Regions from separate parts of the Actinacidiphila sp. bgisy167 genome, predicted to be linked through region 2. Evidence: riboswitches for the same ligand, from Rfam matches in the RefSeq annotation. Region 2 holds a riboswitch; the other holds the start of a gene.

Region 1 (10,122 bases), on a different contig from region 2:
GCACCCTCGACGGCGAACCGGGCATCCCTGAAGGGCGACCAGGCCGGAGCGCTGGTCAAGCCCTTCGTGGACGACGCCGTCTTCGTCGAGTCACCGGGCGCCGGTCACTTCCTCGCGGAGGGCGTCCGGGAGTTCGTGTGCGGGGCCGTGACGGCCGTGACGGCCTGACAACCGCCCGCCCGGCAACGGTGGATGGGCGTCGCCGGCCTCGCCCTCCACCACCGGGCCGGGTTGCGGCCCGGTCCGGCCGGGCTCCGGCCCTTCGACCCGGCCGCGTCCTACCCCAGCGCCCGCAGCTGGTCCAGGAACCACTGCTGCGGGGGAAGCGCCGTCGAGGCCGCCGCGAGGCGTTTGGTGGCCTCGGCGCGCTCGCCGTGCGACAGGGTCAGCGCCCGGTGGAGCGCGTCGGCGGTGGCCCGGATGTCGTAGGGGTTGACCACGAACGCGTCGTCGCCCAGCTCCTCGAAGGCGCCCGCCTCGCGGGACAGCACCAGCGCAACCCCGTCGTCGGAGACGACCGGGATCTCCTTGGCCACCAGGTTCATGCCGTCGCGGATCGGGTTGACCAGCGCGACGTCCGCCAGGCGGTAGGCGGCCAGGGAGCGTGCGAAGTCGTCCTTGACGTGCAGGATCACCGGCTGCCAGTCGGGTGTGGCGAACTCCTCGTTGATCTCCTCGGCCAGGTCGGAGACCTCGTCGGTGTACTCCCGGTAGACGGCCAGGTCGTGCCGGGAGGGATAGGCGAAGGCGATGTGCACCACGCGCCCGTGCCATTCGGGGTGGTCGCGCAGGAGCTGCTCGTACGCGAGCAGGCCGCGCACGATGTTCTTCGACAACTCGGTGCGGTCCACCCGCACGATGATCTTGCGGTCCGGCCCGCCCACCGCGTCCCGCAGCGCCGCCAGGCGCTCGTCGACGTCCGGCTGGTGCGCCCGCTCCCGCAGGAACTCGGCGTCCGCGCCCAGGCCGTGCACCCCGATCCGAGTGGTGCGGCCGCGGTAGGTGATCGTGAGGCTGCCCGCGTCGCGGATGACGGACGCGCCCAGCACATCGGCGCAGCAGGCGGCGAAGGCGTCGGCCCAGCGGCGGGTCAGGAAACCGGCCCGGTCCGAGCCGAGGATGCCGCTCAGCACCTCCGCGGCGACGTCGTCGGGGAGCAGGCGGAAGTAGTCCGGCGGGGCCCACGGGGTGTGCGAGAAGTGGCCGATGCGCAGGTCGGGGCGGCGCGAGCGCAGGAGCTGCGGCACCAGCGCCAGGTGGTAGTCCTGCACCAGCACGGCCGCGCCCTGGCCCGCCTCCTCGGCGAGCGCGTCGGCGAAGGCGGCGTTGTAGGCCACGTATGCCGCCCACTGGTCGCGGAAGTCCTCGTCGAAGACGGGCTCGAAGGGGGTCTGGAACAGCATGTGGTGGACGAACCACAGGACCGAGTTGGCGATGCCGTTGTAGGCGGAGGCGAAGGTGTCCGCCGGGATGTCCAGCATCCGCACGTTCTGGCCGCCGGTGTCGGCGGTGGGCAGCCGGCCCGTGCCTCCGGAACCGCGCAGCACGGCCGCCCGGTCCCCCTCGCCCAGGGCCGCACAGACCCAGACGGCGTCCGCGTCCGGCCCGATCGCGCTCAGACCCGACACCAGTCCGCCGCCGCCGCGGCGGACGGCGAGCGTGCCGTCCTCGCGGAGGCTGTACGACACGGGGCCGCGGTTGGACGCGACCAGAACGCGCGCGGCATGCGAAGCGACCATGCGGCCAGCCTAGCCACGCATCCCCGGGCGCAAACGTACGGGCTAGCCCAGCCGGGGGTTTTCGGCCCGGCGGTGGCGGCCGGGGCGCCCCGAGCCACCGGCGTGCACACGCCGAAGAGACCGTGCGTGCCGCACAGGTCCGGTTCCTCCCCGGCTCCGCCGGCGGTGCCCGCGGGCCCGGTGGTGGGCTTGCGGGCGCGTGCGTGAGGCCGGCGTCCGAAGCGCGGTCGGATGGCGGGGGTACGGGGTGCGCGAGGCGGCGGCGCGCCGGCGCCCGGCGGTGGGGCGCGGTCGCCTGCCCGCGAGGGGGCGCCAGGCCATCGCGCGATGGGCTCGAAACCGCCCCGGAAACGCGGTCGAACGAGGGGAGGACGGTCCGCCGCACGAGGTGGCCCGCGCGCCCGCGGCCGGCGGTGGGGCGCCCCCGGTCCGCGGAACGGGGACGGAGGCCTATGCCACCGCGCGGTGGGCGTACTCGGGCACCGTGCGGATCGGGGGGCGCTCCTCCGTGGCGACCTCGTGGACGCGCGGTTCGAAACCGCCGTCCGGGGCGCGGTCGAACTGCGTGAGCACGGGCCGCACGAGGTGGCCGCGCGCCTGCGGCCGGCGGTGGGGCGCCCCCGGTCCGCGGAACGGGGACGGAGGCCCTATGCCACCGCGCGGTGGGCGTACTCGGGCACCGTGCGCATCGGGGGGCGCTCCTCCGTCGCGACCTCGTGGACGCGCGGCTCGAAACCGCCGTCCGGGGCGCGGTCGAACTGCGTGAGCACGGGCCGCACGAGGTGGCCGCGCGCCAGCCGGATCTGCGCCGTCCGGTAGATCGCCGCCGCCATGCGGCCCAGCGCCTGGCCGTCCTGGTGGCGGTGGTGCCGGACGCCCACGTCGACCTGGGCCAGCGCGTCGAGCCCGACCGTGCCCAGGGCGTCGACCAGCAGCCCGAGCTCCACTCCGTAGCCCACGGGGAACGGCAGCCGCTCCAGCAGCGAGCGCCGCGCCGCGTACTCGCCGCCGAGGGGCTGGACGAAGCCCGCCAGCTGCGGCCAGTGCAGATTGAGCAGCGGGCGCGCGACCAGCTCCGTCACCCGGCCCCCGCCGGCCGGGACGACGGTGCCGCCGGTCTCCAGCGGCCGGTCGTACATCGCCTTGACCAGGTGCACGTCCGGGTCCGTGAGCAGCGGCCCGACGATCCCGGAGACGAACCGCGCGTCGAACTCCCGCAGGTCGGAGTCGACGAAGCAGACGATCTCGCCGCGCGTGACGAGCAGCGAGCGCCACAGCACCTCGCCCTTGCCGGGCAGCGCGGGCAGCCGGGGGAGCACCTCGTCCCGGTGGACGACGACCGCGCCCGCCGCCGCCGCGACCTCGGCCGTGCGGTCGGTGGAACCGGAGTCCATCACGACGAGTTCGTCCACCAGCGGCACCGCCTCGCTCATCAGCTCGCGGCGGATCGTGCGGACGATCTCCCCGACCGTCGCCTCCTCGTCGAGAGCGGGCAGCACGACGCTGACCGTGCCGCGCGCACCCGCCGCGCGCTTGGCGGCGAGCAACTGCGGCAGTGGCCTGTGAGCGGCGGTGAAGGACCGCCGCTGCAGCCAGCGGGCCACCTCGTCGAGCACTGCGTCGCTCCGTTTCTGCCCGTCTCGAAGGACGGACGGCCTATGACCGGGTTCGAGGTTGTCGGTTACAGTCGTGAACACGAGGCACGGCCATCGTATGTCCACGGTGATCGCGCCCCGTCCGACAAATGCCCGGGCAGTCCGCCCGGCGCCATACCGCTCATCCAGAGGGGCAGAGGGAACGGCCCGTTGAAGCCCCGGCAACCCTCCCGCCGACCGCGAGGTCCAGGTGGGGAAGGTGCCAATTCCGTCTCGCGGCGAGATGCGCCGCGAGGAAGATGAGGAGAAAGGGCCTCGCCTGACATGGCTGCGCAGAATGCTGCACCCGCGTCCACCGACTCCGCCTTCGGACCCGCGTCGGCGCTCTCCTGCCGCGAATGCGGCGAGCGCTTCCCGCTGGCTCCCCTCTTCGCCTGCGAGGTCTGTTTCGGCCCGCTCGAAGTGGCCTACGACCTCCCGGACGGCGACCCGGAGACCCTCCGCAAGCGGATCGAATCCGGGCCGGACAACATCTGGCGCTACGCGCCGCTGCTGCCCGTCCCCGCCGACGTGGCGGCGAGGCCCAACCTCAACCCGGGCTTCACCAAGCTGGTCAAGGCCGACAACCTCGCCCGCGAACTGGGCGTCACCGGCGGGCTGTACGTGAAGGACGACTCCGGGAACCCCACCCACTCCTTCAAGGACCGGGTCGTCGCCATCGCCCTGGAGGCCGCCCGCACCTTCGGCCTCACCACCCTGTCCTGCTCCTCCACCGGCAACCTGGCCGGCGCCGTGGGCGCCGCCGCCGCCCGGGCGGGCCTGCGCTCCTGCGTGTTCATTCCGCACGACCTGGAGGAGGCCAAGGTCGTCATGGCCGCGGTCTATGGCGGCGAACTGGTCGGCATCGAGGGCACTTACGACGACGTCAACCGCTTCTGCAGCGAGCTGATCGGCGACCCGATCGGCGAGGGCTGGGGCTTCGTCAACGTCAACCTGCGCCCCTACTACGGCGAGGGCTCCAAGACCCTCGCGTACGAGATCTGCGAGCAGCTGGGCTGGCGCCTGCCGGACAACATCGTCATCCCGATCGCCTCGGGCTCGCAGCTGACGAAGATCGACAAGGGCCTGCGGGAGCTGATCAAGCTCGGCCTGGTGGAGGACAAGCCGTACCGCATTTACGGCGCACAGGCCGAGGGCTGCTCCCCCGTCTCCACCGCCTTCAAGGCCGGTCACGACGTGGTGCGCCCGCAGAAGCCGAACACCATCGCCAAGTCGCTCGCCATCGGCAACCCGGCCGACGGCCCGTACGTCCTGGACATCGCCCGGCGCACCGGCGGCGCCGTCGAGGACGTCACCGACGAGCAGGTGGTGGAGGCCATCCAGCTGCTCGCCCGCGCCGAGGGCATCTTCGCCGAGACGGCGGGCGGCGTGACCGTCGGCGTGCTGAAGAAGCTCATCGAGACCGGGCAGCTCGACCCGTCCGAGGAGACCGTCGTCCTCAACACCGGCGACGGCCTCAAGACGCTGGACGCGGTCGCCCCGAACGCGCGCCCCACGGCCACCATCCGCCCCAGCCTCGAGGCGTTCCGCGCCGCCGGCCTGGCCGGCTGACCCCGTCGCACCGGCTGACCCAGACTGAAGGTGAATCACGCATCATGAGCGCCACCGTCCGCATCCCGACCATCCTCCGCACCTACACCGGCGGCCAGGCCGAGGTCCCCGCCGAGGGCGGCACCCTGGCCGAGGTCATCGACTCGCTGGAGCGCGACCACCCCGGCATCTCCGCGCGAGTCCTGGACGACACGGGCAAGCTGCGCCGTTTTGTGAACATCTACGTGAACGACGACGACGTCCGCTTCTCCGAGGGCCTGGGGACCGCGGTGGGCGAGGGCGCGTCCGTCTCGATCATCCCGGCGGTGGCCGGAGGCTGCTGAGCCGCACGGCCCGCGGGCGACAGGGGTGCCGGACCCTCCGGCACCCCTGTGTGCGTGGCGGGTAGTTGAAGGCCTGTACAGTTGCCCTGAACGGCTCGCAACTCCCTGCAACGCTCTGCGCAACCCCCCGTCTCCGGGGCGGTCTTGTCGACGATTTATCGCCACTTCCGCGCGGCGATTGCCGCGTTGGCCCTTTATGTCCGGTCCGAGTTGCCCCGGATTCCTCACCGATCAGATCTTCTTCCGCTTTGTCGCGCCCGGAATTCTCGTCCACTTGACCTGTTGCAGACCGCGTCCGGGCAGATACATTCAGCCGCGGTCGACGCGTTCCGGCGCACGCCCCCTTGGCTGTAGGGGGTGAGGTCTGACCCGGGTCCGCGAGGTGCGGGTCTGCGAAGGGCCAGCAATAGGGGAGTAAGGAATGGCTCAGGGCACCGTCAAGTGGTTCAACGCGGAGAAGGGTTACGGCTTCATCGCGGTCGACGGTGGTGCGGACGTCTTCGTGCACTACAGCGCGATCCAGATGGACGGCTACCGCACCCTCGAGGAAGGCCAGCGGGTCGAGTTCGAGATCTCGCAGGGCCAGAAGGGTCCGCAGGCGGACATGGTCCGTCTCGCCGGCTGACGCGCCGCGCACCGGCCACGGAGCACTCTCGCGCACGTCCGCTCACCGTGCGTGTCAAGGCCCGCCCCGCAGGGGGCGGGCCTTCGTGCTGTCCCGGGGCGGCGCGCGGAGAGCCACCCCGGACCTGCGGGTTGTCCACGGACCCGGCCAAGCGGCTTGCACTCTCCTAGGGCGAGTGCTAATCATTGGCGTTAGCACTCTGACGTTGAGAGTGACAAAGGACCGAGTGGGTGAGGCCCGCACGACCGCCGGAAAGGAACCGGTGGGAGGGCAGGCCGTCCGTCGCGGGCGCCGGCGCGGTCCTGGAGTAATCCTTCCCCGCAGCCCTGTGCCGCGGGGGGACCCCAAGTCCGGGAGGACCACTTCACATGGCCAAGATCATCGCGTTCGACGAGGAGGCACGGCGCGGTCTCGAGCGCGGGATGAACCAGCTCGCCGACGCCGTCAAGGTCACCCTTGGCCCCAAGGGCCGCAACGTCGTCCTCGAGAAGAAGTGGGGCGCCCCCACGATCACCAACGATGGTGTGTCCATCGCCAAGGAGATCGAGCTCGAGGACCCGTACGAGAAGATCGGCGCCGAGCTGGTCAAGGAGGTCGCGAAGAAGACGGACGACGTCGCCGGTGACGGCACGACGACCGCGACCGTCCTCGCCCAGGCGCTGGTCCGCGAGGGCCTGCGCAACGTCGCCGCCGGCGCCAACCCGATGGCCCTGAAGCGCGGTATCGAGAAGGCCGTCGAGTCTGTCTCCGCCGCCCTGCTGGAGCAGGCGAAGGACGTGGAGACCAAGGAGCAGATCGCCTCCACCGCCTCCATCTCCGCCGCCGACCCGCAGATCGGCGAGCTCATCGCCGAGGCGATGGACAAGGTCGGCAAGGAAGGCGTCATCACCGTCGAGGAGTCCCAGACCTTCGGTCTGGAGCTGGAGCTCACCGAGGGTATGCGCTTCGACAAGGGCTACATCTCGGCGTACTTCGCCACCGACCTGGAGCGTATGGAGACGTCCTTCGACGACCCGTACATCCTGATCGTCAACTCCAAGATCTCCGCGGTGAAGGACCTGCTCCCGCTGCTGGAGAAGGTCATGCAGTCCGGCAAGCCGCTGCTGATCATCGCCGAGGACGTCGAGGGCGAGGCCCTGTCGACCCTGGTCGTCAACAAGATCCGCGGCACCTTCAAGTCCGTCGCGGTCAAGGCCCCGGGCTTCGGCGACCGCCGCAAGGCCATGCTCGGTGACATCGCCATCCTCACCGGTGGCACCGTCATCTCCGAGGAGGTCGGCCTCAAGCTGGAGAACGCCGGTCTCGACCTGCTCGGCCGCGCCCGCAAGGTCGTCGTCACCAAGGACGAGACCACGATCGTGGACGGCGCCGGCGACCAGGACCAGATCCAGGGCCGCGTGAACCAGATCCGTGCCGAGATCGAGAACAGCGACTCGGACTACGACCGCGAGAAGCTCCAGGAGCGCCTGGCGAAGCTGGCCGGCGGCGTGGCCGTCATCAAGGCCGGTGCCGCCACCGAGGTCGAGCTCAAGGAGCGCAAGCACCGCATCGAGGACGCGGTGCGCAACGCCAAGGCCGCCGTCGAGGAGGGCATCGTCGCCGGTGGTGGCGTGGCCCTGCTCCAGGCGTCCAACGTCTTCGAGAAGCTCGAGCTCGACGGCGACGAGGCCACCGGTGCCGCGATCGTGAAGCTGGCCCTGGAGGCCCCGCTGAAGCAGATCGCCGTCAACGCCGGCCTCGAGGGCGGTGTCGTGGTGGAGAAGGTGCGCAACCTGACCCCGGGCCACGGTCTCAACGCCGCCACGGGCGAGTACGTCGACCTGATCGGTGAGGGCATCATCGACCCGGCCAAGGTCACCCGCTCCGCGCTGCAGAACGCGGCCTCCATCGCCGCGCTCTTCCTCACCACCGAGGCCGTCATCGCCGACAAGCCGGAGAAGGCCGCTGCCCCGGCAGGCGGCGGCATGCCCGGCGGCGACATGGACTTCTGATCCTCCGGGATCAGGACTCCGCACCAGGGCTGAAGACCGAGGGCGGCACCCCGCAGGGGGTGCCGCCCTCGGGCGTTTCGGGGCGTTTCCCGGTACTGCCCCGGCGACGCCGCGGGTCGGCGGAGCCTGGTCAGTGGACGGCGGCCGGTGCGTCCAGCAGCTCCCGCCAGGCGCGCACCGACTCGGCGTCGACCGGCCCGGCCCAGCCCCCGGGACGGACCGCGCCCCCGACGTGGAAGGCGTCGATGCCGGCCGCCAGCAGCCGCGGCAGGTGCTCCGCGCGGAGCCCGCCGCCCACCATGAGCCGGGGCTCGCCGGGCCGCCCGGCCTCCGCGAGCAGGCGGGTGAGTCCGTCGTCGACGCCGCGGGCCGAGCCGGCGGTGAGGAAGGTGTCCAGCCCGGGCAGCCCGCGCACCGCCGAGCGCACGGCCTCCCGGTCGGCGCAGTGGTCGATGGCGCGGTGGAAGGTCCAGCGGGCGCCGGGACCGATCGCGTCGACGAGCAGGCGCACGGCCGCCAGGTCCGGGGCGCCCGAGGCGTCGAGGAAACCGAGCACGAACTCGTCGGCGCCCTCGGCGCGCAACGCCGCGGCGGCCGCGCGGAGCGAGTCCGCCTCGCGGCTGCCGCCCACGGCGAAGTCCGCGCGGGCCCGCAGCATCACCCGGACGGGAAGGTCCACCGCGGCCCGGACGGCGGCGAAGGTCTCGCGCGAGGGCGTCAGCCCGTCCGCCGCCATCTCGGTGACCAGTTCGAGGCGGTCCGCGCCGCCCGTCCGGGCCGCGAGGGCGTCGTGGGCGTCGAGCGCGATCACTTCGAAAATTGGTCTAGACATGTCTCCAGGGTGGCACATGCCCGCGCATGCCCGCGACCCTCGTGGCCCATGGCACATGCCCGCGCATGCCCGCGACCCTCGTGGCCCATGGCACATGCCCGCGCATGCCCGCGACCCTCGTGGCCCACAATGACCTTCATGGCTGACACCGTGCCCGAACCCGGCTCCGCACTCCTCGCCCGCTGGTGCGACCTGCTGCGCCGCTGCCAGACGAGGTCCGTGGACCCGGTGCCCTACGGCAAGGACCTGCTCTCCCGCTGGGCCGAGCCGCACCGCCGCTACCACACCACCACCCACCTGACCGCCGTCCTCGACCACGCCGAGGCACTCGCCGGATACGCGCGGGACCGGGACGCCGTACTGCTCGCCGCCTGGTTCCACGACGCCGTCTACCGGCCCGACCGCTCCGAGAACGAGGAGCGCAGCGCCCGGCTCGCCGAACGCGCGCTCCCCGAGGCCGGTGTCCCCGACACGCTCACCGCCGAGGCCGCCCGCCTGGTCCGGCTCACCGTCACCCACGACCCCGCCGAGGGCGACCGCGACGGCGAGGTCCTCTGCGACGCCGACCTGGCCGTCCTCGCCGGCGACCCCACCGCCTACGCCGCGTACGCGGCCGCCGTCCGGGAGGAGTACGGCTTCGTCCCCGACGACGCCTTCCGCGCCGGCCGCGCCGACGTCCTGCGCGGGCTGCTCGGCCTGCCCCGGCTGTTCCGCACACCGGAGGCGTACGGGCGCTGGGAGGCCACCGCCCGCCGCAACCTCACCACCGAACTGGACCTGCTCGCCGCGGGGGAGGCGGGCGACGCCCGTCGATGACTCCGGCGCCCGGCGATGAGTCCGGCCACCGCGGGTGGTTCTCACCTCCGTGGGGAGCCGCCCGCGGTGCGAGACGAAGGGGTACGACAGCGATGACCGACGACGACACCGAGGTGCAGGCCGCCGCCGCGGCCGAGTTCCGGGCCCTGGCCGACCTGCTCGACGGGGCTCCCGGCGCGTGGTGGGACACCCCCTCGCTGTGCGAGGGCTGGCGGGTGCGCGAGGTCGTGGCGCACATGACGATGGCGGCGCGCTACTCGCGGGAGGCGTTCATGGCGCTCCTGGCCGAGCACGGCTTCGACTTCGCGCGGCTGTCCGACGCGGTCGCCGAGCGGGACGGCGCACTGCCCACCGGGGAGCTGGTCGGCTGCCTGCGTTCCGAGGTGATGCAGCGGTGGAGGCCCCCGGGCGGCGGCGCCCACGGCGCGCTCAACCACGTGGTGATCCACGGGCTGGACATCACCGTGCCGCTCGGCGCGGAGCGCCGCGTCCCGAGGGAGACCCTCGGCATCGTCCTTGACGACCTCACCGCGGGCGGCGGGCACGCCCGTTTCGGCGTCGCCGTCGAGGGCCGCCGGCTGCGGGCCACC
Region 2 (19,945 bases):
GGTCAGAGGGGGCGGGCAGGTCGCCGGGACAGTCGACGCCGCGTTCGCTGCGCGGGTCGGACTCGCGGCCCAGGAGGAGCAGGGCGAGCGGGGTCGGCTGGACGTCCAGCGGTTCGGATGTGATGGTCACGGGCCCGAAGCCCTTTCTCTGCGGAACTGCGGCTCAACCTTTTCGTCTATTTGACGCTATCTATCATAACCCGTTCGCGTCAGAATGACGATGGCCCCTCGCGTCAGTGTGACGCATTACCCGAAGCGGGTCCGGTGTGCGAGCATGGAGGGCGCGAACACCCATCGGACCCGGAGGAATGAATCCGGGACGCCACCGGTTCACTGTTGTGGCAGCATCCGTACAACCCGGGAGTGGATCAGATGACGGTTCAGGACGAGACCAGCCAGAGCGAGGGCATCATCCTGTCCGACGCGGCGGCCTCCAAGGTCAAGAGCCTGCTCGAGCAGGAAGGCCGCGACGACCTCGCGCTGCGCGTCGCCGTCCAGCCGGGCGGTTGCTCCGGCCTGCGCTACCAGCTGTTCTTCGACGAGCGTTCTCTCGACGGCGACGTCGTCAAGGACTTCGGCGGTGTGAAGGTGGTCACCGACCGTATGAGCGCCCCCTACCTCGGCGGCGCCTCCATCGACTTCGTCGACACGATCGAGAAGCAGGGCTTCACGATCGACAACCCGAACGCCACCGGCTCCTGCGCCTGCGGCGACTCGTTCCACTGAGCCCCGCGCAAGGACGGCGGGCACCCACGGTGCTCGCCGTCCTCGGCGTGTCCTGACGCCTCGGGCCGGGCGCCGTCACTTCCCCGGCACCGTGCTGCCGTCGGAGAGATCGACGACCTTGCGGCCGCCCAGCGGCGCATCGAGGCGGACCGTGCGCGTGAAGCGTTCGGCGACCATGACGCAGGCCTTCCCCGGGTCCTCCTGCACCCCTGTCACCCGCACCGTCACCACCGCGCCCGACTCGTCGGCCGAAGCCGTGTAGCGACTGCACACCCCGCCCCAGAAGCGCAGTGTCAGCTCCGTGCCCTCGGCGCTGTACGACTCCACCTTCACCGGCGAGACGACCGGCGCCACCGGCCTCGTCGGCGCGGGAGAGGCGCCGCCGCCGCGCACATGGGCCGGGTCCACGGCGGGCTGGGCCAGCACCGAGGTGCGCGTCTCGCCCTTTCGCGCCACCTCGAAGAGCCAGGACGGCACCAGGGCGAGCCGCCCGGCCACCTGCTGCGCCGACAGGCCGAACTCGGCACGGCGCACCTCCAGCTGCCGGTGCGCCGTCGGCAGGCAGGGGAGCACCTCCGGCAGCCTCGGCCCGTCGCCGGACCCGCGGGGGTGCTTCGGCACCACGGTCGGGCAGGAGCCGATTCCCGGGTCACCGCCCGCGCCGGGGCGCTCGAGCAGCTTCAAGGCCTCCTTCGCCGACACCACCGGATAGGTGTCGCCCCTGGTGAGCGGCGCCATCATGCCGTGCCCGGCGACCAGCAGCCCGTCGGAGGCGACCAGGACCGCCGACCGCCAGCCGTGCGTCGGCAGCCCCGCCGGCCGCGGGTCCGCGGTGACCGTGCGCAGCACCCCCGAGACCTCGCGCGCGTCCGTTCGCGCGTCCTGCAGCCCGAGCGCCGCGAAGACCGGTGCCGCCACGCGCAGCGCCTGCGCCGCCGGTACCGCGAGATCCTCCCGAACCGGGGCGCGGCCCTCGCGGGGTGCGCCGCCGTAGTAGGCGTACGACCAGGCGCCCGGCGCTTCCTTGCCGACCCGGAGCACCGGCCCGCCGCCGTCCGGCGTGCCGCCGGCCTTCCAGACGCCGTGGTCGGACGTCACCGTCCCCGGCACATCAAGGGCGCGCGCCAGCCGTACCACCGCGGCACGCGACACGTCACCCGGGAGCCGCACGGCCGCGGAGGACGGGCCGTCGGGCAGGTCGCCCCGGACGGTGAGGTCGACACCCGCATCGCGGCCGGCGCCATCGAGCTCCAGCGGCCGAGGGGAAGCGCCCCCGCTGCCGCCCGAGCCGCGCGGCACGGCGCCGTCCGCCGCCGACGAGGCCCAGTAGGCTCCGCCGCCCCCGGCGGCCAGCACGGCGGCCGCCACCGCCGTCACCGCCCACGATGACCTGCTCCGGCGGCGGTGCGGTCGCGTCGGCTCGCTCTCCACGATGGCTCCTTCGGCTCCGCTCAGCCGGCACAGCCGGCGACGTCCCGGCCGGGCGGCCGGAGGGACGTCGCTTGGACGGGCAGGAGCGCCTCGCGGTTCCGATCAGTCGGCGTACTCCGCCATGCCCTCGACGACATGCGACGACGCGGCCGGCACCGTGATCCCGCGCAGACTGGCCGGGCTGACCGGAGCGGACGCGTCCTGCGCGGAGACCTCCCAGTGCGCGGCCATCTTGCGGCAGTCGCCGACCAGCTCCGCGAGCGACTCGGGGTCGTCGAGGAGGGGAGCGGCGCGAAGAGGAGTGGTCATAGACACGACCATAGGGACCCGAGGTGAGGGGAGAAAGCCCTACTATCGGGTAGTTTTCCCTAGTCGGCGCCCCCCGGCCCAGCCGGTAGCGTGGACAGGTACCGTCCGCCGCCCGCCTCCGCAGGAGCATCCCAGCCGTGCGTATCGCAGTCACCGGCTCCATCGCCACCGACCACCTGATGACCTTCCCCGGCCGATTCGCCGACCAGCTCGTCGCCGATCAGCTGCACACGGTCTCCCTCTCCTTCCTGGTCGACACGCTCGACGTACGCCGCGGTGGCGTCGGTGCGAACATCTGCTTCGGGATGGGCCAGCTGGGTGTCCGGCCCATCCTCGTCGGCGCCGCCGGCTCCGACTTCGACGAGTACCGCGCCTGGCTCGACCGGCACGGCGTGGACACCGCGTCCGTCCGCATCTCCGAGGTGCTGCACACCGCGCGCTTCGTCTGCACCACGGACGCCGACCACAACCAGATCGGCTCCTTCTACACCGGCGCCATGAGCGAGGCCCGCCTCATCGAGCTGCACTCCGTCGCCGCCCGCGTGGGCGGCCTCGACCTCGTGCTCATCGGCGCCGACGACCCCGAGGCGATGCTGCGCCACACCGAGGAGTGCCGCTCCCGCGGCATCCCGTGGGCGGCGGACTTCTCGCAGCAGATCGCCCGTATGAACGGCGACGAGATCCGGATACTGCTCGACGGCGCGGCCTACCTCTTCTCCAACGAGTACGAGAAGGGCCTGATCGAGTCCAAGACCGGCTGGACGGACGCCGAGATCCTCGGCCGGGTCGGCACCCGCGTCACCACGCTCGGCTCGCGCGGCGTCCGCATCGAGCGGGCCGGCGAGGAGCCGATCGTCGTGAGCTGCCCGGAGGAGGAGGCCAAGGTCGACCCCACCGGCGTCGGCGACGCCTTCCGGGCGGGTTTCCTCTCGGGTCTGGCGTGGGGCGTGGGTGCGGAGCGGGCGGCCCAGGTGGGCTGCATGCTGGCGACGCTGGTGATCGAGACGGTCGGCACGCAGGAGTACCAGTTGCGGCGGGCTCACTTCATGGACCGCTTCACCAAGGCCTACGGCGAGGACGCGGCCGAGGAGGTCCGCGCGCACCTTCACTGAGGCGCTGCGAGGTCGGCCGCCTGGTCGCCTCCCACCGCGGCCGCCCGGGAGGGGCGGCACGGCGGCGGACATGGCGGTCGGGGCGGGCGCCGGAAAAGCGATCGGGGTGCGTGCGCGCCGCACCTCGGATGCGATGGCGTACGCGTCCTCCCGCGCCGACGGCCGAGCGGCAGGGGACCCGGGGCGGTGGCGTCGGGGCGGGCGCCTCGCGTCCCGGTCGCACCGCCCCCCCGCGGCGGCGCGCGCCCCGGGGCGAGGGCCTCGGTGAGGACGCGGGGGACCGGCTGCGCACAGCCGCGCCCACCCGTGGGCCCCCGCACCAGGCCGGAGGCCGAGCGTGCCATACAGCTGTGCGCGCCCACCCGGCGCCCAGGTACTCCTGCTCGCGCATGTCGCACCACGCCGGGATGTCGAGCCGGGCGGCCTCGTCGTCGGAGAGCACCGACACGATCCCGCCCACCGGCACGTCCCCGATGACCTTCGCCAGCTCGATGACCGGAATCGGGCACCGCTTGCCGAGGGAGTCCACGACGAGATCCGGCCCGCCCTCCTCCTCGACCGCCTCCTTCGCGGACGGGCGCGCCGCCGGCCCTGACCCCGGCGTCGGCGCGCCGAGCCGCTCGCGCACCGCACGCACCACGCCGGGCAGCACCTCGAGGAAGCGGTCGACGTCCCCCGCCTCCGTCCCCGCCGGCAGCGAGACCCGCACGTTCCCCTCGGAGAGCACGCCCATCGCCTTGAGCACATGGCTCGGAGTCAGTGTGCTGGCCGTGCACGAGGACCCCGAGGACACGGAGAAGCCCTCCCGGTCCAGTTCGTGCAGCAGGGCCTCGCCGTCCACGTAGAGGCAGGAGAAGGTCACCACGTTCGGCAGCCGCAGTTCGGGGTGCCCCACCACCTCGACGTCCGGGACGAGTTCGGGCACCGCGGCACGGATGCGGCCGACAAGGGCGGACAGCCGCGCCGCTTCCGCCGCGGCCTCGGCGCGCACCGCCCGCAGGGAGGCGGCCGCGGCGACGATCGCGGGGAGGTTCTCGAAGCCGGGCGCGCGGCCCGACTCCCGTTCGTCCGCGGGTCCCTGGGACGCGAAGCGGGTTCCCTTGCGGACCGCCAGCAGACCCACCCCGGACGGCCCGCCCCACTTGTGGGCGCTCGCCGCCAGCAGCGACCAGCTCCCCGGCACCGCTCCCCAGCCCAGCGACTGGGCGGCGTCGACCAGCAGCGGCACACCCGCCGCCTGGCACAGCTCCGCGACCTCCTCGACCGGCTGCACCGTGCCGACTTCGTGGTTGGCGGACTGCAGGCAGGCCAGCGCGGTGTCCTCGCGCAGCGCCGCGCCGAAGGCGCCCGCGTCGACCAGTCCGGTGCGGTCGGTGCCGACCTGCGTGACGTCGGCGTCCTCTCCGCCCTGCGCGTGGTTCACCGTGTACGACGCCGCGTGCAGCACGCAGGAGTGCTCGACGGCGGAGACGACCACATGCCGGCCCACCCGGCGCCGGCCGGCGAGCGCCCCGGCCACTCCCGCGTGGACGGCACGTGTACCCGAAGGAGTGAAAACGAGTTCGTCCGGACGGCACCCGACGGCGTCCGCGGCGGCCTCCCGGGCGGCGTCGAGCAGCAGCCGCGCGCGGCGCCCCTCGCGGTAGAGCCGGGAGGGGTCGGCCCACCCTTCGTCGAGGGCGGCGAGGAGGGCCTGCCTGGCGACGGGATGCAGCGGTGCGGCGGACGCGGCGTCGAAGTAGGGCACGTGGTGAACGCTACGCCCCGGTGCCCCGGCGAGCGTCTGGGGACCAGTCAAAAGCCCCCGAAACGGGGCCCTCCGCAGGTGCGGAGCGGTGCCCGACACCCCTTCGGGGGCCGCCCCGGCGCGTTGGCCCCCCTCCCCGCGCGCCCCAAAATCGAGTCCAGTAGGGTTTGGTCCGCATAAACATCCACACCACTGCCCGCGCCAGGGCGACCGACCAGCACAGGCCGGGCATCCGGACGCGTGGGCGAGACTCTCGGGAAGGCGCTACGTGAGTCCCTACGGCTCCGACCGCTCGTCGCGGCGCCCGATGCGGCGGATTCTGCCGCAGGCGCTGGCCGCGGGCCTGGTCCTTGCGACCGCCACCGGTTGCACATACGAGGACTTCCCCCGCCTCGGCATGCCCAGCCCCGTCACGGAGCAGGCACCGCGAATCCTGTCCCTCTGGCAGGGCTCCTGGGCCGCCGCGTTGGCGGTCGGCGTGCTCGTGTGGGGTCTGATCATCTGGAGCATCTTCTTCCACCGGCGCAGCCGCACGAAGGTGGAGGTCCCGCCCCAGGTCCGCTACAACATGCCGATCGAGGCGCTCTTCACCACGGTCCCGCTCGTCATCATCTCGGTGCTCTTCTACTTCACCGCCCGGGACGAGTCCAAGCTGCTGGAGACCTCGGCGCGCCCCGACCACGTCGTCAACGTGGTCGGCTTCCAGTGGAGCTGGGCCTTCAACTACGTCGAGGACGTGGACGGCAACCCGTCGACGCCGGCGGCCGGCACGGTGCCCGCGGAGCTGTCCTCGATCCCCGCGAAGAAGCTGGACGCCCCCGCGGGCGCCGACGGCGTCTACGACTACGGCACGCCGGCGACGCGGAACCCGGACACCGGCAACCCGGGCCCCACGCTGTGGCTCCCCAAGGGCGAGTCGGTCAGGTTCGTCCTCACCTCGCGTGACGTCATCCACTCCTTCTGGGTGGTCCCCTTCCTGATGAAGATGGACGTCATCCCCGGCCACACCAACGTCTTCCAGGTGACCCCCAGCAAGGAGGGCACCTTCGTCGGCAAGTGCGCCGAGCTGTGCGGCGTGGACCACTCCCGGATGCTCTTCAACGTCAAGGTCGTCTCCCCCGAGGAGTACAGGCAGCACCTGAAGGACCTGGCGGACAAGGGCCAGACCGGTTACGTCCCGGCAGGCATTGCCACCACGGGCAACGCCAAGAACGCGGAGACCAAGACCCAGTGAGCATTCTCAACGAACCCCACGGTGCGGCCGCCGCGCACGGCGACGTGTACGCGGACGAGCTGCCGGTCCGCACCAAGCAGCCCGGCAACGTCGTCGTCAAGTGGCTGACCACCACCGACCACAAGACGATCGGCACGCTCTACCTGGCGACGTCGTTCTTCTTCTTCCTCATCGGTGGCGTGATGGCGCTCGTCATGCGCGCCGAACTCGCCCGCCCCGGCACGCAGGTGGTGTCGAACGAGCAGTTCAACCAGCTCTTCACGATGCACGGCACCGTGATGCTGCTGATGTTCGCGACCCCGCTCTTCGCCGGCTTCGCGAACTGGATCATGCCGCTCCAGATCGGCGCGCCCGACGTCGCCTTCCCGCGGCTGAACATGTTCGCCTACTGGCTCTACCTGTTCGGCTCGCTGATCGCCGTCGCCGGCTTCCTCACCCCGCAGGGCGCCGCCGACTTCGGCTGGTTCGCCTACTCCCCGCTGACCGACGCGGTCCGCTCCCCGGGCATCGGCGGCGACCTGTGGATCATGGGTCTGGCGTTCTCCGGTTTCGGTACGATCCTCGGCTCGGTCAACTTCATCACCACGATCATCTGCATGCGCGCTCCCGGCATGACGATGTTCCGTATGCCGATCTTCACCTGGAACGTGCTGCTCACCGGTGTGCTGGTGCTCTTCGCCTTCCCGGTGCTGGCCGCCGCGCTGCTGGCCCTGGAGGCCGACCGCAAGTTCGGCGCGCATGTGTTCGACGCCGCCAACGGCGGCGCCTTGCTCTGGCAACACCTCTTCTGGTTCTTCGGGCACCCAGAGGTGTACATCATCGCGCTGCCGTTCTTCGGCATCATCAGTGAGGTCATCCCGGTCTTCTCCCGGAAGCCGATGTTCGGCTACGTCAGCCTCATCGCGGCGACGATCTCCATCGCCGGCCTCTCGGCGACGGTGTGGGCCCACCACATGTACGTCACCGGTGGTGTGCTGCTGCCGTTCTTCTCCTTCATGACCTTCCTGATCGCGGTGCCGACCGGTGTGAAGTTCTTCAACTGGATCGGCACGATGTGGAAGGGCTCACTGAGCTTCGAGACACCGATGCTCTGGGCGATCGGCTTCCTGATCACCTTCACCTTCGGTGGTCTGACCGGTGTCATCCTGGCCTCGCCGCCGCTGGACTTCCACGTCTCGGACTCCTACTTCGTGGTGGCGCACTTCCACTACGTCGTCTTCGGAACGGTCGTCTTCGCGATGTTCTCCGGCTTCCACTTCTGGTGGCCGAAGTTCACCGGCAAGATGCTCGACGAGCGCCTCGGCAAGATCACCTTCTGGACGCTGTTCATCGGCTTCCACGGCACCTTCCTCGTCCAGCACTGGCTGGGCGCCGAGGGCATGCCCCGCCGCTACGCGGACTACCTGAACGCGGACGGCTTCACCACGCTGAACACCATCTCGACCATCAGCTCCTTCCTGCTGGGCCTGTCGATCCTGCCGTTCATCTACAACGTGTGGAAGACGGCGAAGTACGGCAAGCAGGTCGAGGTCGACGACCCGTGGGGCTACGGCCGCTCGTTGGAGTGGGCGACCTCCTGCCCGCCGCCGCGGCACAACTTCCTCACGCTGCCGCGCATCCGGTCCGAATCCCCGGCGTTCGACCTCCACCACCCGGAGATCGCCGCCCTGGACCAGCTGGAGAACGTCGGCGCGGCCCCGGCCGTCTCCGGCGGCGACGAGAAGGAGAGCGGCAAGTGAAGTTCCAGGGCAAGCTCTTCCTGTGGCTGTCCGTCTTCTTCCTGGGCATGGCCATCGTGTACGGCCTGTGGTCCAGGGAGCCGGTCGGCACCACGGCGCTCTTCCTCTCCTTCGGCCTCGCCGTGATGGTCGGCTTCTACCTGGCCTTCACCGCCCGGCGCGCCGACACCGGCGCCCAGGACCGCGAGGACGCGGACGTCGCGGACGACTCCGGCGAGCTGGGCTTCTTCAGCCCGCACAGCTGGCAGCCGCTGCTGCTGGCCTTCGGTGGCGCCCTGGCCTTCCTGGGCATCATCTTCGGCTGGTGGCTGATCTACTTCTCGTCCCCCTTCATCCTCGTCGGCCTGTGGGGCTGGGTCTTCGAGTACTACAGGGGTGAGAACCGCACCCAGTGAGCGCCCCGCGTCCACGTACCGCACGGCGACGGCCCGGAACCCCGGCAGGGGTCCGGGCCGTCGCCCGTTCGTACGCGCTCGACGGGCGCCGGAGATCGCCGGTGCTTAGCGTGGTGACCATGGGTCACTTTTCTCCGCGCCGCATGGCGACCGCGATCGTCGCAGTGACACTCTCCGCGCCGCTGGCCTCCTGTACGGGCAGCGGCGACCCCCTCGCCAACGCCCCCTACGACGCGGTCGGCCAGGTCGTGTGGACCGGGGGAGTCACCGGGTCGAAGAAGGCCGACCCCAAGAAGCCGCTGGAGATCACCGTCAAGGGTGAAGGCAACCGCATCACCGATGTGACGGCCTCCGACGGCTCGGGACGCTATGTGGGCGGGCGGCTGTCCGCGGACGGCAAGCGCTGGCGCAGCACGTCGAAGCTCTCCGGCGCGACCCACTACGTCGTGAAGGTGACCACCGAGGACGCGAAGGGCCGTCAGGGACGCAAGACGCTCACCGTCGACACCACCGGGACCAAACGCCACCTGAAGGTCACCTTCGGCCCGGAAAGCGGCACCTACGGCGTCGGCCAGCCCATCACGGCCGAGCTGAGCACCGCCGTCAAGGACACCCTCAGCCGGAGCGTGGTCGAGCGCAACCTGCACGTCAACGCCTCGCCGGCGGCCGACGAGGGCGCCTGGTACTGGGTCGACGACAAGACCCTGCACTACCGCCCGCGCACCTACTGGCCCGCGAACGCCCGCATCGAGGTGCGCAGCACCCTGGACGACGTGCACATCAAGGGCTCGCTCTACGGGGCCGATGTCAAGCCGCTGACCCTGCGCACCGGCGACCGCATCGAGGCCGTCACCGACGCCGCCGCGCACACCATGACCTTCAAGCGCAACGGCAAGCTCGTCCGCACCATCCCGGTGACGACCGGCAAGCCCGGCTTCTCCACCCGCAACGGCATCAAGGTGGTGCTGGGGCAGGAGGCCAACGTGCGGATGCGCAGCGAGACCGTCGGCATCGCCTCCGGCAGCTCCGAGTCCTACGACCTGCCCGTCCAGTGGGCCACCCGCGTCACCTGGAGCGGGGAGTACGTGCACGCGGCGCCGTGGTCGGTGGGCTCGCAGGGGATCGCCAACGTCAGCCACGGCTGCGTCGGCATGAGCACCGAGAACGCCCGCTGGTTCTTCGACAACGTGCGCGTCGGCGACGTGGTGTCGGTCGTCAACAGCCTGGGCGAGGACATGCCCGCCTTCGGCAACGGCTTCGGCGACTGGAACCTGTCCTGGAGCGAGTGGCGCAAGGGAAGCGCGACGGGAACGCGCAAGGGCGCCGACCCGGCCGTGGCCGACCGTACCGACGCCCCTGAGGCCCGACTGCGGCCCGAGATGTGACGCTACGCGTCGACGGCCAGCCGCTGCCGCAGCAGCCCCGTCAGAGCCTCGCTCAGCTCGACCGGGTCGACCGGGTGGCTCACCGCCGCGTCGGCCCGGCTCCAACTGGCCAGCCAGGCGTCCTGGGGACGCCCGATGAGCACCAGCACCGGCGGGCAGCGGAAGATCTCGTCCTTGACCTGACGGCACACACCCATGCCGCCGGCGGGGACGGCCTCGCCGTCGAACACGCAGGCGTCGACGCCGCCGTGCTCCAGCGCGCTGAGGACGGCCGGGAGGGTCGCGCACTCCTGGTACTCGACCGGCGGCAGGTCGCTCGCCGGGCGGCGGCCGACGGCCAGACGGACCTGTTCCCGGGTGTTCCTGTCGTCGCTGTAGACCAGCACCGTCGCGGTCGTCTGCATCCGTGCCTCCTCGCCCTCGTGGAGTCGCCTGCCTGTGGCCGAACCTTACTCCCGAGCAAGGGGCTTCGAGGAGGGTTAGCTCCTTCGAGCGACGCCCTTCCCTACCTCAAGGGCCTTGACACACCGAATGGCACCCCCCGGAGTGAGCGCGGGATAAGCGACCGACATAATGTCGGGCGTGGCGACAGCAACAGCAGTAGAAACCGGGCACGCGCACCCGTCGGTCAACCGGCCGAACCTCACCAGCGTCGGAACCATCATCTGGCTGAGTTCCGAGCTGATGTTCTTCGCGGCCCTCTTCGCGATGTACTTCACCCTTCGCTCGGTGACGGGTGCCGAGTACTGGAAGGCGCACGCCGACTTCCTGGACATCCCGTTCTCGGCGACGAACACCACGATCCTCGTGCTCTCCTCCTTCACCTGCCAGATGGGTGTCTTCGCCGCGGAGCGCGGCGATGTGAAGAAGCTGCGCTCGTGGTTCGTCGTGACCTTCGTCATGGGCGCGGTCTTCATCGGCGGTCAGATCTTCGAGTACACCAACCTGGTCAAGGAGCACGGGCTCTCGCTCTCCTCCGACCCCTACGGTTCGGTGTTCTACCTGACCACCGGCTTCCACGGTCTGCACGTGACGGGTGGTCTCATCGCCTTCCTGCTGGTCCTGGGACGGACCTACGCGGCACGGCGGTTCACCCACGAGCAGGCCACCGCGGCCATCGTCGTGTCCTACTACTGGCACTTCGTCGATGTCGTCTGGATCGGCCTCTTCGCCACGATCTACCTGATCAAGTAGTCGGACGCACGCGCGAGACGCGCACACGGCCACGACATCCAGAACCATCGACGCAAGAGATCCTGACACCGGGGTAATCCGTGAAAAAGCTCTCCGCACGACGGCGCCACCCGCTGGCGGCGCTTGTCGTCCTACTTGTCGCGCTCACGGCCATCGGGGGGCTGTACGCCGCGCTCGCGCCGGCGCCCAAGGCGCAGGCCGACGACAGCTCCCAGTCCCTCGCCATCGAAGAGGGCAAGAAGCTGTACGCCGTGGGCTGCTCCAGCTGCCACGGTACGTCGGGGCAGGGCAGCAGTGACGGCCCGAGCCTCGTCGGCGTCGGCTCCGCGGCCGTGGACTTCCAGGTCGGCACCGGCCGCATGCCGGCCCAGCAGCCCGGCGCCCAGGTGCCGCGCAAGAAGGTCATCTACACCCAGAAGCAGATCGACCAGCTCGCGGCGTACATCGCCTCGCTGGGCCCCGGCCCGGTCGCGCCCGACGAGGAGCAGTTCGACCCGTCCGGCGCCGACGCCGCGCGCGGCGGGGAGCTGTTCCGCACCAACTGCGCCCAGTGCCACAACTACCAGGGCAAGGGCGGCGCGCTGACGAACGGCAAGTACGCGCCCACCCTCGACGGCGTGAGCAACAAGCACCTGTTCGAGGCCATGCTCACCGGCCCGCAGAACATGCCGTCCTTCCCCGACACCACGATGCCGGAGGAGAACAAGCGGGAGATCATCGCGTACCTCAACGCCGTCAACGGCGAGGGATCGCCGAGCCCCGGCGGTATGTCGCTGGGCAGCCTCGGCCCGGTCACCGAGGGTCTCTTCGGTTGGATCTTCGGCCTCGGGGCCCTGATCGCCTGTGCCATTTGGCTCGCGGCCCACACCACCAAGGCGAAGAAGTCATGAGTCAGGACATGTCAGAAGAGAACCTGCCGGCCAGGCCGGCACACGAGGGCGGCGGCCAGGTCGCGACCGCGGACAACCCGTTCGCGGACCCGGGCCTGCCGGCCCACCAGCCGCGTCGCCAGGACATCGACGAGAAGGCCGCGAAGTCTTCGGAGCGCACGGTCGCGCTCCTGTTCACGGTGTCGATGCTCGCCACGCTGGCCTTCATCGCGAGCTTCGTCGTCATCCCGATCGACAAGATCGTCTACATCTGGCCGCTGGGTCACATCAGCGCGCTGAACTTCGCGTTGGGCATGACCCTCGGCGTCTCGCTGTTCGCCATCGGCGCCGGCGCGGTCCACTGGGCCCGCACGCTGATGTCCGACGTCGAGGTCGCCGACGACCGTCACCCGATCGAGGCGAGCCCCGAGGTCAAGGCCAAGGTCATGGCCGACTTCGCCACCGGCGCCGGCGAGAGCCAGTTCGGGCGCCGCAAGCTGATCCGCAACACCATGCTCGGCGCGCTGACCCTCGTGCCGCTCTCCGGGGTGTTCCTGCTGCGCGACCTCGGCCCGCTGCCGGAGGACAAGCTGCGCCACACGCTGTGGTCCAAGGGCCGGCTGCTGATCAACCAGAACACCAACAAGCCGCTGCGTCCCGAGGACGTGGCCGTCGGCTCGCTGACCTTCGCCGTGCCCGAGGGCCTGGAGGAGGAGCAGCACGACTACCAGGAGCAGCTCGCCAAGGCGGCCCTGATGATCGTCCGCATCGAGCCGGACGACATCAAGGACAAGAAGTCCCGCGAGTGGGCGCACCAGGGCATCCTGGCGTTCTCCAAGATCTGCACCCACGTCGGCTGCCCGATCAGCCTCTACGAGCAGCAGACGCACCACGTGCTCTGCCCGTGCCACCAGTCGACGTTCGACCTGTCCGACGGTGCCCGGGTGATCTTCGGCCCCGCCGGTCACGCGCTGCCGCAGCTGCAGATCAGCGTGAACGGCGAGGGTTACCTCGAGGCGCTGGGCGACTTCGAAGAGCCCGTGGGCCCTGCCTTTTGGGAGCGTGGATGAGCACCAACACGAGCGCGAGCGCGAAGCCGCGCGGCAAGGCGCCCGCCGGCGAACGCGTCGCCGACTGGGCCGACGGCCGGCTGGGCATCTACAGCCTCGCCAAGGCCAACCTGCGGAAGATCTTCCCGGACCACTGGTCCTTCATGCTGGGCGAGATCTCCCTCTACAGCTTCATCATCGTCATCCTGACCGGTGTCTACCTGACGCTGTTCTTCCACCCGGCGATGAACGAGGTCGTCTACGACGGCTCCTATGCGCCGCTGCAGGGCATCACGATGTCCGAGGCGTACGCGTCGACCCTGCACATCAGCTTCGACGTGCGCGGCGGTCTGCTCGTCCGGCAGATCCACCACTGGGCGGCCATCGTCTTCGTGGCCGCGATGCTCGTGCACATGATGCGCATCTTCTTCACCGGTGCGTTCCGCAAGCCGCGCGAGATCAACTGGGTCTTCGGCTTCCTGCTGCTGTTCCTCGGCATGTTCGACGGCTTCATGGGCTACTCGCTGCCGGACGACCTGCTGTCGGGCACGGGTATCCGCTTCATGGAGGGCGCCGTGCTCTCCGTGCCCATCGTGGGCACGTACCTGTCGTTCTTCCTGTTCGGCGGTGAGTTCCCCGGCACCGACATCGTGCCGCGGTTCTACACGATCCACGTGCTGCTGATCCCGGGCATCATGGCGGGCCTGCTGGTGGCCCACCTGATCCTGGTCTTCTACCACAAGCACACCCAGTTCCCCGGCCCCGGCAAGTCGGAGAAGAACGTCGTCGGCATGCCGCTGTTCCCGGTCTACACGGCCAAGGCGGGCGGCTTCTTCTTCATCGTCTTCGGCGTCATCGCGGCCATCTCCGCGCTGGTGTCCGTGAACCCGGTCTGGGCGTACGGCCCGTACCGGCCGGACCAGGTGTCCACCGACGCCCAGCCCGACTGGTACATGGGCTTCTCCGAGGGCCTGATCCGCATCATGCCGGGCTGGGAGATCGACTTCCTGGGCCACACGCTCGTGCTGGGCGTGTTCATCCCGCTGATGGTCTTCCCGCTGGTCCTGGGCTTCATGGGCGTCTACCCGTTCCTGGAGTCCTGGGTCACCGGTGACAAGCGCGAGCACCACCTGCTCGACCGCCCGCGCAACCGTCCCGTCCGCACGGGCATCGGCGCCGCCTGGATCAGCCTCTACCTGATCCTGCTCGTCGGTGGCGGCAACGACCTGTTCGCGACCCGCTTCCACCTGTCGATCAACGCGATCACCTGGGTGGTCCGGATCTCGTTCTTCGTGCTGCCGGTGCTGGTCTTCTTCATCACCAAGCGGATCTGCCTGGGTCTGCAGCGGCGCGACCGCGACAAGGTGCTGCACGGTCGCGAGACCGGCATCATCAAGCGGCTCCCGCACGGTGAGTTCATCGAGATCCACGAGCCGCTGGAGCAGGGCGCGCTGTTCAAGCTCACCCAGCACGAGCAGCCCAAGCCGCTCGACATCGGTCCCGAGGTGGACGAGAACGGCGTGGAGAAGAAGGTCGGTCCCACGGCGAAGCTCCGCGCGAAGCTGTCCCGCGGCTACTACGGCGAGGGGACGCAGATCCCCAAGGCCACGGTCGAGGAGTACGAGGAGATCACGAGCGGCCACGGTCACCACTGATCACTGAAGCTGTGCCACCGGGCAGGGTCCCGTCCATCCGATGGACGGGGCCCTTTCCCGTTCCCCCCGCGCCGATAGGCTGGAGCCGAAGGTGTCCCGCCGTACGTCAGACCCCATGGAGTGGACCATGAGCGTTGTGAACCCCGCCGGAGGCGCATCAGTGGCGGGCGGCTCCTGGCCCGACGTCCTGAACGCGCTGCTGAACGGCCGCGACCTGACGGCCGCGGAGGCGGCGTGGGCGATGGACCGGATCATGAGCGGCGAGGCCTCGGACGCGCAGGTAGCCGGCTTCATGGTGGCCCTGCGGGCCAAGGGGGAGACCGTCGAGGAGGTCACCGGCCTCGTCGAGTCGATGTACGCGCACGCCCAGCCGCTGCACATCCCCGGCCCGGCCGTGGACATCGTCGGCACGGGCGGCGACCGTGCCAGGACGGTGAACATCTCCACGATGTCCGCCATCGTCGTCGCCGGCACGGGTGCCAAGGTCGTCAAGCACGGCAACCGGGCGGCCAGCAGCGCCAGTGGCGCCTCCGACGTCCTGGAGAAGCTCGGCATCAACCTCGGCCTGCCCACCGACCGGGTGGCGGAGGTCGCCGAGGACACCGGGATCACCTTCTGCTTCGCCGCGAAGTTCCACCCCGCGATGCGGTTCGCCGCCCCGGCCCGCCGCGACCTGGGCGTCCCCACCTCGTTCAACATCCTGGGCCCGCTGACCAACCCGGCGCGCGTGGGCGCCTCCGCCGTGGGGTGCTTCGACACCAGGATGGCCGGCCTGATCGCGGGCGTGCTGGCCCGCCGCGGCTCCTCCGCACTGGTCTTCCGGGGCGACGACGGTTTGGACGAGCTCACCGTCACGGCCACGTCCCAGGTGTGGGTGGTGCGAGACGGGAAGGTCGAGCAGGAGTCCTTCGACCCGCGCGACGTCGGCATGGAACTGGTGCCGATCGAGGCGCTGCGGGGCGCGGACGCCGCCTACAACGCCGACGTCGCCCGGCGGCTGCTGGCAGGTGAGACCGGCCCGGTCCGCGACGCCGTGCTGCTCAACTCGGCCGCCGCGCTGGTGGCGCTGGAGAGTGCGGACGGTCCGCTGACCGAGCGGATCGCGGCCGGTGTCGTCCGGGCGGCCGAGTCGATCGACTCGGGCGCGGCCGCCCGCACGCTCGAGCGCTGGGCTGCGGCGACGCACGCGTAGGGGGCGGCCGCGGCGAGCACTCGACCCGCCTCTCCCCGTTCATCCGGACACGTCCGGGGGTGCTGATCCGTGCAGAACGGCGCCGGCATCGGTGACGAATGCGTCGCAGGCTGCTTGAGCTGCGCTGCCACGCTGGAGCATGTCCGCTCTGTCGTCAGTCCGGATGATCACGCTGGTGAGCTCCAGCACCACGCAGGCCTGATCGCCGAGTCGCCGACCTGGGCCCGGCGGCCTCGTCGAGGTGAGCGAGGAGGTCACGGGCCAGGCGCGTGACGGCGTAGAAAGCGGTCCCGGGATGCGCCGGGCGGGGGCGGGGCCGGGTCACCGCACGCCGCCGTTCTGCCGCCGCGCACACCGTACGGGGCTGTCTCCCGGCCGGATGCGCCCTGCGGGCGCCGGGGCGTCCCCGGGGCCCGTGCGGGCCGTCCGCACAGCGCATGCGCGTGCGGAGCACGTCCGGGATGCGGACCGAGGGTTGCGGCGTCCTGCCCGTGTGGCATCATGCTGCGCAGGTCACGAGTGACAGCGAAACGGCCCCGGCCCGCTGTCCGGCAACCCTCCTTCCGTGGCGGGGTGCCCCGGGTGATGACCAGGCCGCAGGCAGCGAGGTCTGCGGCAAGCGCGGTCAGAGGAGTTCCTCCATGAGCATGCGAATGCGCTAGGGCCTGCAGGGCCCCCAGCCGCCTCCCCTCCCTCCCCGGGCGTGCGCCGCCCGCTGTGCCGAGGGCTGTTCCGTCACCACTGACGTCGACTCACTTCACCCTGTTCACAGGAGACTTCGCCATGTCCCTCAGCGCTGCCCTGCCCTCGTCCGTCCACGCCCCGCTGCCCGTCCTGGGGCGCGAGGTCCTCGTGCCGCTCGTGACCGGGGGTGAAGTGCCCTACGCCGCCCTCGACTACGCGGCGAGCGCCCCCGCGCTGCAGCGGGTCTGGGACGACGTGGCGGCCTACGCGCCCTACTACGGCAGCGTGCACCGCGGGGCCGGGCACCTCTCGCAGCTGTCGACGGACCTGTTCGAGCAGAGCCGGGCGACGGTCGCGGAGTTCCTCGGCTGCCGTCCCGGCGACCAGGTGGTCTTCACCCGTTCGACCACCGACTCACTGAATCTGCTGGCCGCCGCCGTGCCGGCGGGCACGAACGTCTTCGTCTTCGAGACCGAGCACCACGCGTCCCTGCTGCCGTGGCGGAACGCCGAGGTCACCTACCTGGGCGCTCCCCGTACCCCCGGGGAGGCCGTGGCGACGCTGCGGCGGGCCCTGGCCGCCGGGGTGGCGGACGGGCCCGCCCTGGTGTGTGTGACCGGGGCGTCCAACGTGACCGGCGAGATTTGGCCGGTCCGGGAACTGGCGGCGGCGGCCCACGCCCATGGCGCCCGCATCGTGCTGGACGCGGCGCAACTCGCCCCGCACCACCCGGTGGACATCGCCGACCTCGACGTGGACTGGGTGGCGTTCTCCGGGCACAAGCTCTACGCGCCGTTCGGCTCCGGAGTGCTCGCCGGCCGCGCCGACTGGCTGACCGAGGCCGAGCCCTACCTGGCCGGCGGCGGCGCCTCGCGCCGGGTGGCCCGGCGCACGGACGGCGGGGTGGACGTCGACTGGCACACCACCGTGGCCCGGCACGAGGCCGGCTCGCCCAACGTGATCGGCGCCTACGCGATCGCCTCGGCGTGCCGGGCCCTGACGGAGGCCGGCTTCGACCGGCTGGTCGAGCGGGAGCAGGCCCTGCTCGCCCGGGTGCGCGCCGGACTGGCCCAGGTGCCCGAGGTGAAGGTGCTCTCGCTCTTCGGCGACGACGCCCCGCGGGTCGGCGTCGTCTCCTTCGTCGTCGAGGGCTGGAACAGCTCCAACTTCGCGGCGGCGCTCTCCGCGGAGTACGGGATCGGCGTCCGCGACGGCCTCTTCTGCGCGCATCCCCTGGTGCGCACGCTGCTCGGAGCGGGCGGCGGCGAGCCGGGCGAGTGCGGGGCACCCGAGGCCGCTCCCGGCGACCCCGCGCTCAACGCCATCCGCGTCTCCTTCGGCGTGGGCACCCCCGACGAGCATGTGGAACGCTTCGTCGACGCGGTGCGGGAGCTCGTGGCGGAGGGCGCCAAGTGGCGTTACCGCACCGAGGGCGGCCGCTGCGTGCCCGAACGGGACCGGGGCTGAGCCGCCCGGCCGGGCTCCGCCTGCGGCGCCGCGCCGGCTACGCGTCCAGGCCGATGGCGAAGGCGGTCTCGAGGTCGTGCTGGGAGTAGGTGCGGAAGGCCACGTGCGTGTCCGTGGCCTCGACGCCGGGGATCTTGCTGATCCGGCCCGGGATGACGTCCGCGAGTTCGTCGTGCCGGGCCACCCGCACCATGGCGACCAGGTCGTACGTCCCGGTGACGGAGTAGACCTCGCTGACGCTGTCGAGCGCGGCGATGGACTCCGCGATCTCGGGGATACGGTCGACGCTGGTCTTGATGAGCACGATCGCGGTGATCACGGCTGGAGGTCTCCTCGGGTCGCCCTGGCTGCGGGCTCAAGCTTAGGCGTTGCGCGGTAGCAGACCCACGCGCACAGGAAGCCGAAGACGAAGCCGGTGATGTGGGCGAGGTAGGCCACCCCAGGACCCGTCTGCTGGATCGCGCCGGCGAGCCACTGCAGGACGAACCAGAAGATCAGCACCATCCAGGCGGGGAAGCGCAGCGGCAGGAAGAAGAGGAAGGGGAAGACGCTGGTCACCCGGGCCTTGGGGTAGAGGCAGAGGTAGGCGCCGAGCACCCCGGAGATCGCCCCGGACGCGCCGACCAGGGTCTGGGTGGAGGAGGCGTGCCCGAGCGCGTAGCCGTACGTCGCCAGGTAGCCGGCGGCGAGGTAGAAGAGCAGGAAGCGGACGCGGCCCATGCGGTTCTCGACGTTGTCGCCGAAGACCCAGAGGAAGAGCATGTTGCCGAGCAGGTGGACCCAACCGCCGTGCACGAACAGCGCGGTGAGCACCGACCCGAACGGCGGGGCGGCGAAGGACCGCAGCGAAGGGCAGCCGGTCGGCATCGGCACCTCGGCCAGGGGGATCCGGCCGTGCCAGAGCTCGGTGGGGATGACTCCCCAGCGGGCGAGGTACTCGGCCTGGGCGCACAGGAGGTCGTGGCCCGTGCCGTACACGAGGTTGAGTCCGGAGAACGGGCTGATGAGGAAGACCACCCCGCACAGCGCCATCAGTGCGTACGTCACCACGGGTGTGCGAGGGCCTGGGTTCTTGTCGTACACCGGGATGAGCATGGACCGATCATGACGGAACGGGTGTAACGGTCGCGGGGAGCCTCGCCGCAGCGCGCGGGACCACCTAGGCCGTAGGGTGACCGGAACGCATCTGCGCGACCCGAGGAGACGACCGATGCCGGTGCCCCTGCCGACCGCCACGACCCGCTGGCGTTGCACCCTGTGCGGCAACCTGACCCGGTTCGACGTCACCCGTTCCAGCAAGGTCGTCGAGTACATCCACCTGGACCTGGCGGGCGAGCCCACGGTCGAGGAGCGCGAGGTGGTCAGCGAGACCGTGGAATCGGTGCGCTGCCGCTGGTGCAACGCCGTGGACCAGGTCGAGCTGGTCGACCGCCCCGACGCGGCGGCGGCGACGCAGGCCTGAGCGCCGCCGGGGACAATGGAGGAAGGCGGCGCGGCCGGAGAGGTTGAAGGAGGCCGGGGAGGCGCCCACGGACTGGACGGGAGTGACGGGTGGACGGGACCGGCGGTAGCCCGGGCCGCGGCGACGAAAGTGCCGTGCCCGAGTCCTTGGCTGCGCCGGAGGCGTCCGCCCACGGCGAGTCGCTGGACCGTCCGCTGCCCGAGGGCGTACGGCACCGCGTGGTCGCCCTCGCGGCGGAGGCGTTCGGCGGGCTGACCCCGGCCGAGCTGCCCGCGGTGCTGCGCCCGTACGCCCG

What was found. A riboswitch is a leader RNA that binds a small molecule or an ion and turns the genes downstream of it on or off. The one in region 2 is predicted to bind S-adenosylmethionine.
Region 1: it holds a riboswitch for S-adenosylmethionine, as region 2 does, so the genes downstream of both, thrC (threonine synthase) here and AC3ET4_RS05385 (aminotransferase class V-fold PLP-dependent enzyme) in region 2, are expected to answer to the same signal.

What each region holds. Positions count from the first base shown of each region.
Region 1 covers NZ_JBYIQP010000128.1:829-10,950, forward strand. The annotation lists gene AC3ET4_RS29265 (hypothetical protein) at 1-168, shown strand, start outside; gene AC3ET4_RS29270 (alpha,alpha-trehalose-phosphate synthase (UDP-forming)) at 279-1,739, opposite strand; gene AC3ET4_RS29275 (hypothetical protein) at 2,190-2,312, opposite strand; gene AC3ET4_RS29280 (glucosyl-3-phosphoglycerate synthase) at 2,387-3,355, opposite strand; SAM riboswitch class I at 3,513-3,640, shown strand; gene thrC (threonine synthase) at 3,659-4,945, shown strand; gene AC3ET4_RS29290 (MoaD/ThiS family protein) at 4,990-5,268, shown strand; gene AC3ET4_RS29295 (cold-shock protein) at 5,690-5,893, shown strand; gene groL (chaperonin GroEL) at 6,262-7,884, shown strand; gene AC3ET4_RS29305 (copper homeostasis protein CutC) at 8,015-8,716, opposite strand; gene AC3ET4_RS29310 (HD domain-containing protein) at 8,846-9,532, shown strand; gene AC3ET4_RS29315 (maleylpyruvate isomerase family mycothiol-dependent enzyme) at 9,625-10,122, shown strand, end outside.
Region 2 covers NZ_JBYIQP010000008.1:102,053-121,997, forward strand. The annotation lists gene nadA (quinolinate synthase NadA) at 1-130, opposite strand, end outside; gene AC3ET4_RS05310 (HesB/IscA family protein) at 373-726, shown strand; gene AC3ET4_RS05315 (hypothetical protein) at 802-2,157, opposite strand; gene AC3ET4_RS05320 (hypothetical protein) at 2,260-2,466, opposite strand; gene AC3ET4_RS05325 (carbohydrate kinase family protein) at 2,604-3,578, shown strand; partial or broken gene AC3ET4_RS05330 (aminotransferase class V-fold PLP-dependent enzyme) at 3,946-5,325, opposite strand; gene ctaC (aa3-type cytochrome oxidase subunit II) at 5,594-6,559, shown strand; gene ctaD (aa3-type cytochrome oxidase subunit I) at 6,556-8,298, shown strand; gene AC3ET4_RS05345 (cytochrome c oxidase subunit 4) at 8,295-8,693, shown strand; gene AC3ET4_RS05350 (L,D-transpeptidase) at 8,813-10,078, shown strand; gene AC3ET4_RS05355 (hypothetical protein) at 10,081-10,482, opposite strand; gene ctaE (aa3-type cytochrome oxidase subunit III) at 10,652-11,272, shown strand; gene qcrC (cytochrome bc1 complex diheme cytochrome c subunit) at 11,353-12,162, shown strand; gene qcrA (cytochrome bc1 complex Rieske iron-sulfur subunit) at 12,171-13,211, shown strand; gene qcrB (cytochrome bc1 complex cytochrome b subunit) at 13,208-14,845, shown strand; gene trpD (anthranilate phosphoribosyltransferase) at 14,973-16,037, shown strand; SAM riboswitch class IV at 16,549-16,665, shown strand; gene AC3ET4_RS05385 (aminotransferase class V-fold PLP-dependent enzyme) at 16,821-18,188, shown strand; gene AC3ET4_RS05390 (Lrp/AsnC family transcriptional regulator) at 18,226-18,507, opposite strand; gene AC3ET4_RS05395 (rhomboid family intramembrane serine protease) at 18,504-19,283, opposite strand; gene AC3ET4_RS05400 (hypothetical protein) at 19,399-19,650, shown strand; gene AC3ET4_RS05405 (NYN domain-containing protein) at 19,785-19,945, shown strand, end outside.